2 regions of the Pseudarthrobacter sp. RHLT3-21 genome follow, and region 2 is predicted to be linked to the other one. Evidence: predicted binding sites of a transcription regulator. Region 2 holds the regulator's gene; the other holds the start of a gene.

Region 1 (5,499 bases), on a different contig from region 2:
AAGCGCGGCACCGTCGGTCAGCGCTGGATCCTTCGCGAACCCGGAGCCCTCTGAGAGCCCGGAGGCAGATCCCAGCGCTTCGCCCAGTGCCGTTCCCTCCGCGGCGGTGCTGGACAAGACCCAGCGCGTTGCCATCTACAACGCGGCCGGTACGGCCGGGCTCGCCGGACGCATCAGCTCGATGGTCCAAGCCGATGGCTGGACACTGGGCCAGGTGGGGAACTGGGGCGGCGCACCGCAGAAGACATCCGCAATCTTCTATTCGGGCCCGGCGCAAAAAGCCAACGCCGAAGCAGTCTCGGAACTCCTGAACATTCCTACCCTGGTGGAGAGCCAGGAATTCCAGGTGCCGTTGGTTGTTGTCCTGGGGCCGGGCTACCAGTAACGCCTCGCGGTCACGCCTGAATAACTTTTGGGCACCGGAGCGGCAGTGTGGCTCGGCCCGCCGGATGGCTTATCGCTAGAGTGATTTCAGGCTTCGGTCCGCAACAAGCGGCACACTTCCGACGGGGACCGACGGCACGACGGAAAAGAGTGGACATCATGGGATTGGGAACGGTTAAGTGGTTCAACGCCGAAAAGGGCTACGGCTTTATTACGGTGGACGGCTCCGGGGACGATGTCTTTGTGCACTGGTCGGCCATTGAGGGCGAAGGTTACCGTGCCCTGGATGAGGGACAGCGCGTCGAACTTGAAGTCGGCGAAGGCGAGAAAGGCCCGCAGGCAGAAAGCGTCCGGCCCGCTCAGTGATCTCCCGCAGCCTGCGCTCAACAATGGTCCACACAACTACGGGGGCGGCGCTCCTGTTGGCCCTGGCCGGCTGTGCCGGATCAGGGGGCAACGCCCGCGTTGAATCCGCTGAGGCATCCGGTGACGGTACGCTGCGGATCGGGCTGATCCAGGACAGCACAGGGAAGCAGGCCTTCCTCAACGACTCGCAGCTCGCTGCGGCGCAACTTGCCATCAAGGAAATCAACGCGGCCGGCGGTCACAAGGGCAGGCCTGTCGATCTGGTGGTCGGCGCCGGTGACGGCGCAGATGCCCAGGCCAGGAATCTGGCCTCAGCCAACGCTGACGCGGTGATCGGACCCACGGACTCGAGCCACGCCGCCGCCGCCATCGACGTCCTCTCGACTGCCCGCATCCCGCTCGTCTCGCCGGCCAACTCTGCTGCCGGCCTGTCCCGCTATAAGAGCGGCGGCTACTACTTCAGGACGGCCGCGGCGGACGTTGCCCAGGCCTCGGTGCTGGTGAAACTGGCCAAGGACGGCGGCGCCAAGAGCCTTGCCGTGGTCCACCAGGACAGTACCTACGGCAAGGACGTGTCGGCCGCGGTAACCAGTGCCGCCAAAAACGCCGGCCTCGAGACGGTCTCCACCGCCGCATTCAAGCCCGGCGACGCCGGGAACGCGGCAGCCGCTGCCAAGGCTGCCACGCCTGACGCCGTGGTGCTGATCGCCAGGGACGACGCCCAGGGTGCCCTCGCAGAGCTCAATAACGCGGGGCTGTCGGGCAAGAGCATTATCCTGAGCGACGGCGCCTTCGCCCAGTACGGTCCGGGGCTGGGATCCAAGGCCCTCGACGGCGCCCGTGCAGTGGTGCCAGGCCGGCTGCCGTCCGCGGACTTCCAGGCCCGGCTTGTTTCGGTCAACCCGGCATTGAAAGACCTTTCGTTCGCCGCAGAGACCTACGACGCCGTGAACCTTGCAGTCCTGGCGGCAGCCAAAGCTGACGACGACGCCGGCCGCTCCATCGCCGCCAACCTGATCGCCGTGTCCGGCGGGACGGCAGGCGGGCAGCCCGCCGCGCAGGCCTCTGGCCCGGCCATCAAGCCCTGCCTGTCCTACACCGACTGCGTCGCGGTCCTGAAAACCGGGGCAAACATTAATTACGACGGCGAATCGGGGCCGGTTGCCTTCGATTCCAACGGTGACATCACCACGGCCAACTACATGGTGTTCACCTACGGCGCAGACAACAGGGCAGTGCTCACCGGCCGTGAGGCGGCAGGCCGGGCCGCAGGCTGATCGCCAGTGGCGAACGGGTCGCCCTGACGGCGCGATTTAAGGGGTCTTTCGCTTGCACTCTCACCTAGGGAGTGCTAATTATTGAGTTAGCACTCTTACGTACCGACTGCTAAAGCGACGTCCGGTTTTTCCGGCAGCGGAGCTTGGCGGCGGTCGTGGAGCGAGAGAAATACCTAGCTGGAGTGAGATCCCCAGCCGTGGCATACAGAGGCCGCCGGTGAAGGATCGTCCGTCGCGGGCACTGCAGTGAGGTTCATTCTTAACGACTGTCCCGAAAGGACTACTGCCGTTATGGCCAAGATCATTGCATTTGATGAAGAGGCACGCCGCGGTCTTGAGCGGGGCCTGAACATCCTCGCCGACGCCGTCAAGGTCACCCTCGGCCCGCGTGGACGCAACGTCGTCCTCGAAAAGAAGTGGGGCGCCCCCACGATCACCAACGATGGTGTTTCCATCGCCAAGGAGATCGAGCTGGACGACCCTTACGAAAAGATCGGCGCCGAGCTGGTCAAGGAAGTTGCCAAGAAGACGGACGACGTCGCTGGCGACGGCACCACCACGGCTACCGTGCTGGCGCAGGCCTTGGTCAAGGAAGGCCTGCGCAACGTCGCGGCCGGCGCTGACCCGCTGTCCCTCAAGCGCGGTATCGAGAAGGCAGTAGCGGCCGTCACGGTTGAACTGCTGGCCTCCGCCAAGGAAATCGAAACCAAGGAAGAGATTGCGGCTACTGCCTCCATCTCCGCCGGTGACGACGAAATCGGCGCCCTGATCGCTGAAGCCCTGGACAAGGTGGGCAAAGAAGGCGTCATCACCGTCGAGGAGTCCAACACCTTCGGCCTGGAGCTCGAGCTCACCGAAGGCATGCGCTTCGATAAGGGTTACATCTCCGCTTACTTCGTTACCGATACTGAGCGCCAGGAAACGGTCCTTGAGGACCCCTACATCCTGATCGTCAACTCTAAGATCTCCAACGTCAAGGAACTGGTTGCTGTCCTGGAAAAGGTCATGCAGTCCAGCAAGCCGCTGCTGATCATTGCCGAAGACATCGAGGGCGAGGCCCTGGCCACCCTGATCGTCAACAAGATCCGTGGCACCTTCAAGTCCGTTGCCGTCAAGGCTCCGGGCTTCGGCGACCGCCGCAAGGCCCAGCTGGCCGACATCGCTGTACTCACCGGTGGCCAGGTCATCGCCGAGGAAGTCGGACTCAAGCTGGAGACCGCCGGACTGGAACTCCTGGGACGCGCCCGCAAGGTTGTTGTCACCAAGGACGAAACCACCATCGTTGAAGGTGCCGGCGACGCCGACCAGATCGCTGGCCGCGTTTCCCAGATCCGTGCCGAGATCGAAAACTCCGATTCGGACTACGACCGCGAGAAGCTGCAGGAACGCCTGGCCAAGCTGGCCGGCGGCGTTGCAGTCATCAAGGCCGGTGCCGCAACCGAAGTTGAGCTCAAGGAACGCAAGCACCGCATTGAGGACGCTGTCCGCAACGCGAAGGCTGCTGTTGAAGAAGGCATCGTCGCCGGTGGCGGCGTTGCACTGATCCAGGCCGGCGCCAAGGCGTTCGCGAACCTGAACCTGACAGGTGACGAAGCAACCGGTGCGAACATCGTCCGCGTTGCCATCGACGCCCCGCTGAAGCAGATCGCCTTCAACGCCGGCCTCGAGCCGGGCGTTGTTGTCGACAAGGTCCGCGGCCTGCCTGCAGGCCACGGCCTGAACGCAGCAACCGGCGAATACGTCGACCTGCTGGCTGCCGGCATCAACGACCCGGTCAAGGTGACCCGCTCTGCACTGCAGAACGCGGCTTCCATTGCCGGTCTGTTCCTCACCACCGAGGCTGTAGTGGCCGACAAGCCGGAGAAGAACGCTCCGGCCATGGGTGGCGGCGACGACATGGGCGGCATGGGCGGCTTCTAGCCCCCAACGCCCGGAATACGTTCCGCGCAAACCATAATGCGGCCCCCTCCACTGGAGGGGGCCGCATTATTTTTGCCTGGCTAAGGACCAGCGACTGGCGCCTGGTTGCCTGGCGTGCAGGCCGCGGGCTCCGTTACTTGCGGGCGGTGGCGAGCATTCCTTCGACTTCTTTCTTGAAGGCCTCGGCGGCCGCCTGGGGAGTCATCCGGTCGTAGAGGACTTCGTCGGTGAATCGTTTGATGACGTTCTGGACGCTGCCAGCACCCACCGGCGGGACGGGAGGCGCGTCGGCGATGTCCGGTGCGATGTCCTTCAGGAAGGCCACCACGGTGGTGTCTGCCGGCTTGAGGGTGGGGGTGATGCCCTCGACAATCTCAGAGTTGCTGGGCACGCCGCGGTCTGTCATGAGGATGGCGCCTGCCGCGGGGCTGTTGGCCAGGTAATCGATAAAGGTTGCCGCCGCTTCCGGGTGCTTGGACCGTGAGGACGCGGACCAGAACATGGTGGGCTTGTAGTACATGCCGTTATCCGCAGATTTCCCGCCGGTGCTGGGCGCGCGGAGCATCTTGATGCTGCTGCCCGTGGTGGTTTCCAGCGATCCCAGCTGGTTGGTCCACCACCATGCCATGCCCACCCGGTTGGTGCCGAACAGGCTCTCCTCAAGGCCCGCGCCGGAGTCCTCGGTGGCCACCGAGGCCGGCGGGCTGGCCTGGGATTCGCGCTGTTCCTTCAGCCGTTCCCAGAACGAAGCGGCCGTGGCGGAGTCGAAATCCAGTTTCCCATCCTGGGAGTAGAGGTTTTCACCGTGCTGCCGAAGCCAGATGATGAGGTCCGCCTCGTTGCTGCCATAGGCTGCGCCGTAGCTCTTCCCGTCACCGGCCGCGCTGAGTTTCGCGGCGGTGTCCATAAAGTCGTCCCAGGTCCAGGTGGTGTCGTCCGGGACGGGCACGTTTGCTGCCTCAAAGACCTTGGTGTTCGCCATGATGACATACGCGTTCTTCCCGGTGCTCAGCCCGTATTGTGCGTCGTCGTATTGGCCGGACGCCAGTGATTCCTTGTCCAGCTTTGAGGTGTCGATCCCGCCCTGTTTGGACAGGTCCAGCAGCGCCCCGCGGCCACCGTATTCGGCGATATATTTCTGGTCCATCTGGATGACATCCGGTGCGTCATTGGCCGCGGTGGTGGTGGCCAGTTTGTCCCAGTAGCTGGCCCATTCGCCCGGCTCGGATTTGATCTTGATGTTGGGATGTTCGGCCTCGAACGCGTCGATGACTCTTTCTGTCTGCGCGTTGAGGTACTCATTGCCCCACCAGGCGAACCGCAGGGTGACTTCGTCATTTCCGCTGGAGGCTGCGGGTGTACCGCAGCCTGCGGCAAGCAGTGAAACAGCGACGGCGACTGCGCCGAACTGGAACTTCCTGCGGTTGATGGTCCGAATCTTCATTGATGTGCCTTCCTCAATAGGGTGGAGGCCCAACCCACGCGTGTTCCCGTGACGGCGTCGATGCCGGCGGAGAAGCCTCGACTGAGAAAGCGCTTTCCCGGTCCGAAT
Region 2 (5,499 bases):
AAGACGCCCTACCTGACCGGGGAGACCACCGCAGCGGCCGAAGCGGCCCAATCCGGAGTGTTTACGCTTGCCCTTAGCCTGTCCTCGGGGAGTTACGAGCTCCGCGTTTCGCAGGTGGATGCGGCCGGCAGCGACCCGGAGCTGAATGTGGATACGCGGAACTTCAACGTCCGGTAGCAGGCGGCCTCAGAATACCGGAGCAGTCCAGCGTCCCAACACATCGCTCGCCAGAACAACCGCTGCCGGTCCGGCCGTGGATGACCTCAGGACGTGGTGTCCCAGGAGCGCCGTCACGGCACCGGCGTCGCAAAGCCGAGTGACTTCGCGGGGACTGATTCCGCCCTCCGGGCCAACGATGAGCAGAATTTCCAGGGGCCCGGCGTCAGCCTGGGTGGCCTGCCATGATTCCAGGACAGAACGGAGCGGCCGGACCGCGTCTTCGTGCAGGATTACAGCCAGATCCGCTGCCGCCACGGCCGCCACAAGGCCAGGCGTTTCGACGGCGGCGCGCACCTCGGGGATCCATGCGCGGCGTGCCTGTTTGGCGGCGGCAGTGACCACGGATTGCCATTTTGCGTGGGCCTTGGCGGCGCGCTCACCTTTCCAGCGGACGATCGACCGCTCGGACTGCCAGGGAACTACGGCGTCGATCCCCAGTTCAGTTGCCGTTTCCACGGCCAGTTCATCGCGGTCCCCCTTGGCCAGTGCCTGGACCAGCACGAGCCGGATATCGGGCTGGTGCTCCACTACGAGGGCGGAGCATTCCACGGTGAGCTCCGCGGGCGACGCCGAAACAACAGTTCCCGTCAGCCGCTTTCCGGCGCCGTCGGCGATGTCCACCGCTTCTCCGGGTGCGAGCCGCTTCACGGTCACGGCATGGCGGGCCTCCGGCCCTTGAAGGACAAAGCGACCACCGGGCACGAGCTCGTCCAGCGACCCGGCACCGGTGAAGAATACGGGATTGCTCACCGCTACAGGTTACCGAACCGGTCCCGCAGCTTGGCAAAGACGCCGCCGCTGGCCGCCAGCTTGCCTTCCGTGAATTGCTCGCCCCGCAGTTTCGCCAACTGCCGCAGGAGATCCTCCTGCGCGGCATCCAGCTTCGCCGGTGTCTCCACCTGCAGATGGACCATCAGCTCCCCGCGTCCGTAACCGCGCAGGTGCGTCACGCCGAGTCCACGGAGCGTGATGATCTCCCCGGACTGTGTCCCCGCCTTGACGTCGATCTCCTGCAGCCCGTCGAAGGTTTCCAGTGACAGCTCAGTGCCCAGTGCGGCGGCAGTCATCGGGATGTGCAGCGTGGCGTGCAGGTCGTCACCGTCACGGGCGTAGGTGGCGTCGTTGTTGACCCGGAGTTCCACGTACAGGTCCCCGGACGGTCCTCCGGCCGGGCCCGCTTCGCCCTGCCCGGAAAGCTGGATCCGGGTGCCTGTGGCAACACCGGCCGGCACCTTGATGGTGAGCGACCGCCGGCTGCGGATGCGGCCCTGGCCGCTGCATTCGTTGCAGGGGTCCTTGATGACCGTCCCGAAGCCTTCGCAGCTGCCACACGGGGCCGCCGTCATGACCTGGCCCAGGATGGAGCGCACCGCGCGCTGGACCTGGCCGCTGCCGCCGCAGATATCGCAGCGGACAGGGTGGCTTCCTTCGCGGCAGCATGAGCCGTTGCAGGTGGGGCAGGTGACAGCGGTGTCCACTTCGAGTTTCCGGTTGACGCCGAACACGGCATCGCGGAGTTCGATCCGGACACTGATCAGCGCGTCCTGGCCGCGGCGGACCCGGGACGCGGGGCCGGAGGTGCCGCCGGCACCGAAGAACGTGTCGAAGATGTCCTGGAACGCGAAGCCCTGGCCGGAGTATCCGCCGCCGCCGGAGCCGTTGTCGGTGCCGTTCTCGTTGCCGGTGGTGTCATAGATCCGGCGCTTCTGCGGGTCCGAAAGTACCTCATAGGCATGGGTCACGGCCTTGAAGCGGTCCGATGCATCGTCCCCGGGGTTGACGTCCGGGTGAAGAGTGCGGGCCAGCTTGCGGTAGGCCTTCTTGATCTCTTCCCCGGTGGCTTCCGGCGAGACTCCGAGGACGTCGTAGTGGCTGCTCAAAGTTCGTATCTCTTCCTTGTTGTACTGCCGGCAGCCGGGCTGCCGGCACTGCTCTTCGTGCCTGGACCGTGGTGTTGTTACGGACCCAGAATTCTTGAAAGGTAACGGGCTACTGCCCTGACGGCGGCCATGGTGGTGGGATAGTCCATCCGGGTGGGGCCCAGCACACCGATCTTGGCGGTGCTGTCAGGTCCGTAGCCCGTGGCCACCACGGAGGCTTCCGCGAGCCCGTCGTAAGGGTTTTCACGCCCGATACTGACTGCCACGCCCCTGGGATCCTGTGCCATATCACTCAAGAGGCGCAGCAGGACAACCTGCTCCTCAAGGGCTTCCAGGACTGGTCCAATACTGAGCGGAAAATCCACGTTGGAGCGGGCAAGGTTCGCCGTTCCGGCCATGACCATGCGTTCCTCACGGCTGTTGTGGGCGAGCGTTTCCAGACCCTGGGCCAAAGCCTGGGCAGCCGCGCGCTGACCCGGACTGACGGAGGAAACGACTCCCGGCAGCGACGGCGTCAGCCGGCTCAGCGAAGTGCCCGCCAACGATCCGAGGAAGTGTGTCCGCAGGGCGGCGATGGCGTCGTCGCCGAGGTCCTGGCCGACGTCGATCACGCGCTGTTCGACTTTGCCCGTGGTGGCGATGAGGACCACCAGGACCTGCCGGGGCGCGAGCAGGACGAATTCGATGTGGCGGATGGTGGCGCGGCTCAGATGGGGGTACTGGACCACGGCGACTTGGTTGGTCAGCTGTGACAGCATCCTGACGGTCCTGTCCAGGACGTCGTCCAGATCGTCTGAACCCTCCAGCAGCGACTGGATTGCACGCCGTTCCGCCTGGGACAGCGGCTTTACCGCTGAAATCTGGTCCACAAAAAGCCGATAGCCTTTGTCCGTGGGGATCCGTCCGGCGCTGGTGTGCGGGGCCGTGATCAGGCCTTCGTCTTCCAAGGCCGCCATGTCGTTGCGGATGGTGGCGCTGGACACTCCGAGGTGATGGCGTTCCACGAGCGCCTTGGAACCCACTGGCTCGCGGGAGTGCACATAGTCCTCCACGATGGCGCGCAGTACTTCGAGTTTGCGCGGCTCGCTCATACTCCACCTCCATCCGTGGTCACTGCAGGGTTAGCACTCGACATGCCTAAGTGCTAACAGTCTAATATGAGTCACCCCGTTGTTAGCATTGGTACCGCTCCGGGCGAAATTCCGGGCCAGGATCTAGCGGCAAGGCGGAATCAATCCATGCACTACCAGAACTGGGGTCCGCAGGAGATCACCGCGCCCGTCAGAAGCGAACTCCCTGAGGTTCCCGTGGAACGCGGCATGGTTCTCGAAGACGCCCAGTCAGGCTGGGTGGGGGCTGTGACCCGGGTGGAGAAGTCCGGCGGCATGCATGTCGTAGCCCTCGAAGACCGGCGCGGAAAGTCCCGGTCCTTCCGACTTGGCTTCGGGTTCCTCCTGGAGGGACAGCCCATCCGGCTCGTTCCCCCGGCGCCCAGGCAGCCAGCCGCCGTGGCCGCCGGCCGGACGGCGTCCGGCTCGGTCCGTGTGGCCGGCCAGCGGGCCCAGGTGGCCAAGGCGAGCAGAATCTGGGTAGAGGGAAAACACGACGCCGAACTTGTGGAAAAAGTCTGGGGTGACGATCTCCGCGTCGAGGGCATCGTCGTCGAGCCTTTGCACGGCATAGATGACCTGGCGGGGGCGGTGGCAGCCTTCGGTCCCGGTCCGGGCCGGCGGCTGGGGGTCCTGGTGGACCACCTGGTCCCGGACTCGAAGGAGTCGCGCATCGCTGCCAACGTGATGGCCTCCCCCGGCGCGGCCGGGAATGTCCTGATCGTCGGGCACCCTTACGTTGACGTATGGCAGGCTATCCGTCCCGCTGTCCTGGGCATCGAACAATGGCCGGTGGTGCCCCGCGGACAGGACTGGAAAACCGGCATCCTGGCAGCGTTCGGCTGGCCGCACGCCACCAAGGAAGACATCGGCCTTGGCTGGCAAAAGCTGCTCGGTGCTGTCCGCAGCTACGCGGACCTGGAAGCATCACTGCTCGGGAGAGTGGAGGAAGTCATCGACTTCCTGACGGTCCCCTAGCGCCGAATCCGGCTGCTGGCGGCGGCATTTGGTGGCCGAACCAGTATTCTTGGTATTGCGGAGGCTGCCGTTGCTTCAGTCCGGCATACTCCAACCCAGCACCATTGCACTTTCGAAGGAAGAAAACCGTGGCACAAAACGCACGCGAGCACCGGGACGACCACGGCGGCCAGGGCCGCTCCGAGTACCAGGGCGTTCCGGCAAATGCGCTGCCCCTGACGGCCAGCGAAGATCGCCAGTGGGCCACGCTGGCACACTTTGGCGGGATCCTCGGTTGTGTTCCGTCGCTGCTGATCTACCTGATTTTCCGTGAGCGCGGGCCGTTTACCGCCCAGGAATCCAAGGAAGCGCTGAACTTCAGCCTGCCGCCCACCATTGCGGCGCTGGTGGCCAACGTCCTGGTTTTCATTCCGGTGGTGGGAAACATCTTCGCCGTCATCGCCACGCTGATTTGGCTTGCCCTGACCTGCTTCTCCGTTTCCGCAGGCATCCATGTCAACAAGGGCCAGCCCCACCGCTACCAGTACAACCTGCGCTGGATCAAGTAATCCCCACCCGCACCCTAACCTCGCAAGTCCGCACCGGCTCCCTGCCCTCGCAAGCTCGTGCCGGGGCCCTCGCAGGAGGGGCTCCACGGCCAGGGAGCCCTGCGGGCGTGGGCCCACGTTTGACGGGCCAATCAGTCCGGCAGGACCCTGCGGACCACAGCATCGGCCAGCAGGCGGCCTTTAAGGGTCAATACCAGCTTGCCGTGGAAGGCGGCCGGGGCCTCCACTAGGCCGTCGGCAATGAGCCCGGCCACGGCGTGACGGCCGTGTTCGCCCAGCGTTGACGTTGCCAGCCCGGATACGAGCCGGGCCTCAAGCATCACACGCTCCACGTCGCGGGTTTCGGCATCGAGTGTTTCCCGCCCGGCGGCCGGTGACAGCCCCTGCGCGAGCCGTCCGGCGTAGGCAGTAGGGTGCTTGACGTTCCACCACCGCACTCCTCCGACGTGTGAGTGTGCACCCGGTCCGATCCCCCACCAGTCGTCCCCCCGCCAGTACGCAAGGTTGTGCCGGCATGCCTGCTCCGGGGTCCGGGACCAGTTGCTGACCTCATACCAGCTGAGGCCCGCAGCACCGATCAGCTGGTCGGCGAGTTCGTACTTATCGGCGTGGTCGTCGTCGTCAATTCCCGGGACTTCGCCACGGCGGATCTGGGCGGCCAGCTTGGTACCGTCCTCCACGATCAGCGCGTAGGCACTGATGTGGTCCGGCTGGTAGGACAGCGCCGTCTCCAGCGAGAACCGCCAGTCATCCAGGGACTCCCCC

The links. Region 2 encodes HrcA, which represses chaperone genes, less so after heat shock. Its sites were predicted from a motif close to TTNGCACTCGNNNNNNNCGAGTGCNAA; they were not measured.
Region 1: the regulator HrcA is predicted to act here: its motif matches at 2,114-2,140, upstream of groL (chaperonin GroEL).

Annotation. Positions count from the first base shown of each region.
Region 1 covers NZ_JBWZCI010000006.1:7,900-13,398, forward strand. Annotated here, with positions in the region: gene AC50YA_RS08465 (LytR C-terminal domain-containing protein) at 1-385, shown strand, start outside; gene AC50YA_RS08470 (cold-shock protein) at 544-750, shown strand; gene AC50YA_RS08475 (ABC transporter substrate-binding protein) at 774-2,027, shown strand; gene groL (chaperonin GroEL) at 2,319-3,947, shown strand; gene AC50YA_RS08485 (ABC transporter substrate-binding protein) at 4,081-5,391, opposite strand.
Region 2 covers NZ_JBWZCI010000015.1:58,924-64,422, forward strand. Annotated here, with positions in the region: gene AC50YA_RS15565 (GerMN domain-containing protein) at 1-177, shown strand, start outside; gene AC50YA_RS15570 (16S rRNA (uracil(1498)-N(3))-methyltransferase) at 187-969, opposite strand; gene dnaJ (molecular chaperone DnaJ) at 972-2,099, opposite strand; gene hrcA (heat-inducible transcriptional repressor HrcA) at 2,177-3,190, opposite strand; gene AC50YA_RS15585 (DUF3097 domain-containing protein) at 3,338-4,186, shown strand; gene AC50YA_RS15590 (DUF4870 domain-containing protein) at 4,315-4,734, shown strand; gene hemW (radical SAM family heme chaperone HemW) at 4,866-5,499, opposite strand, start outside.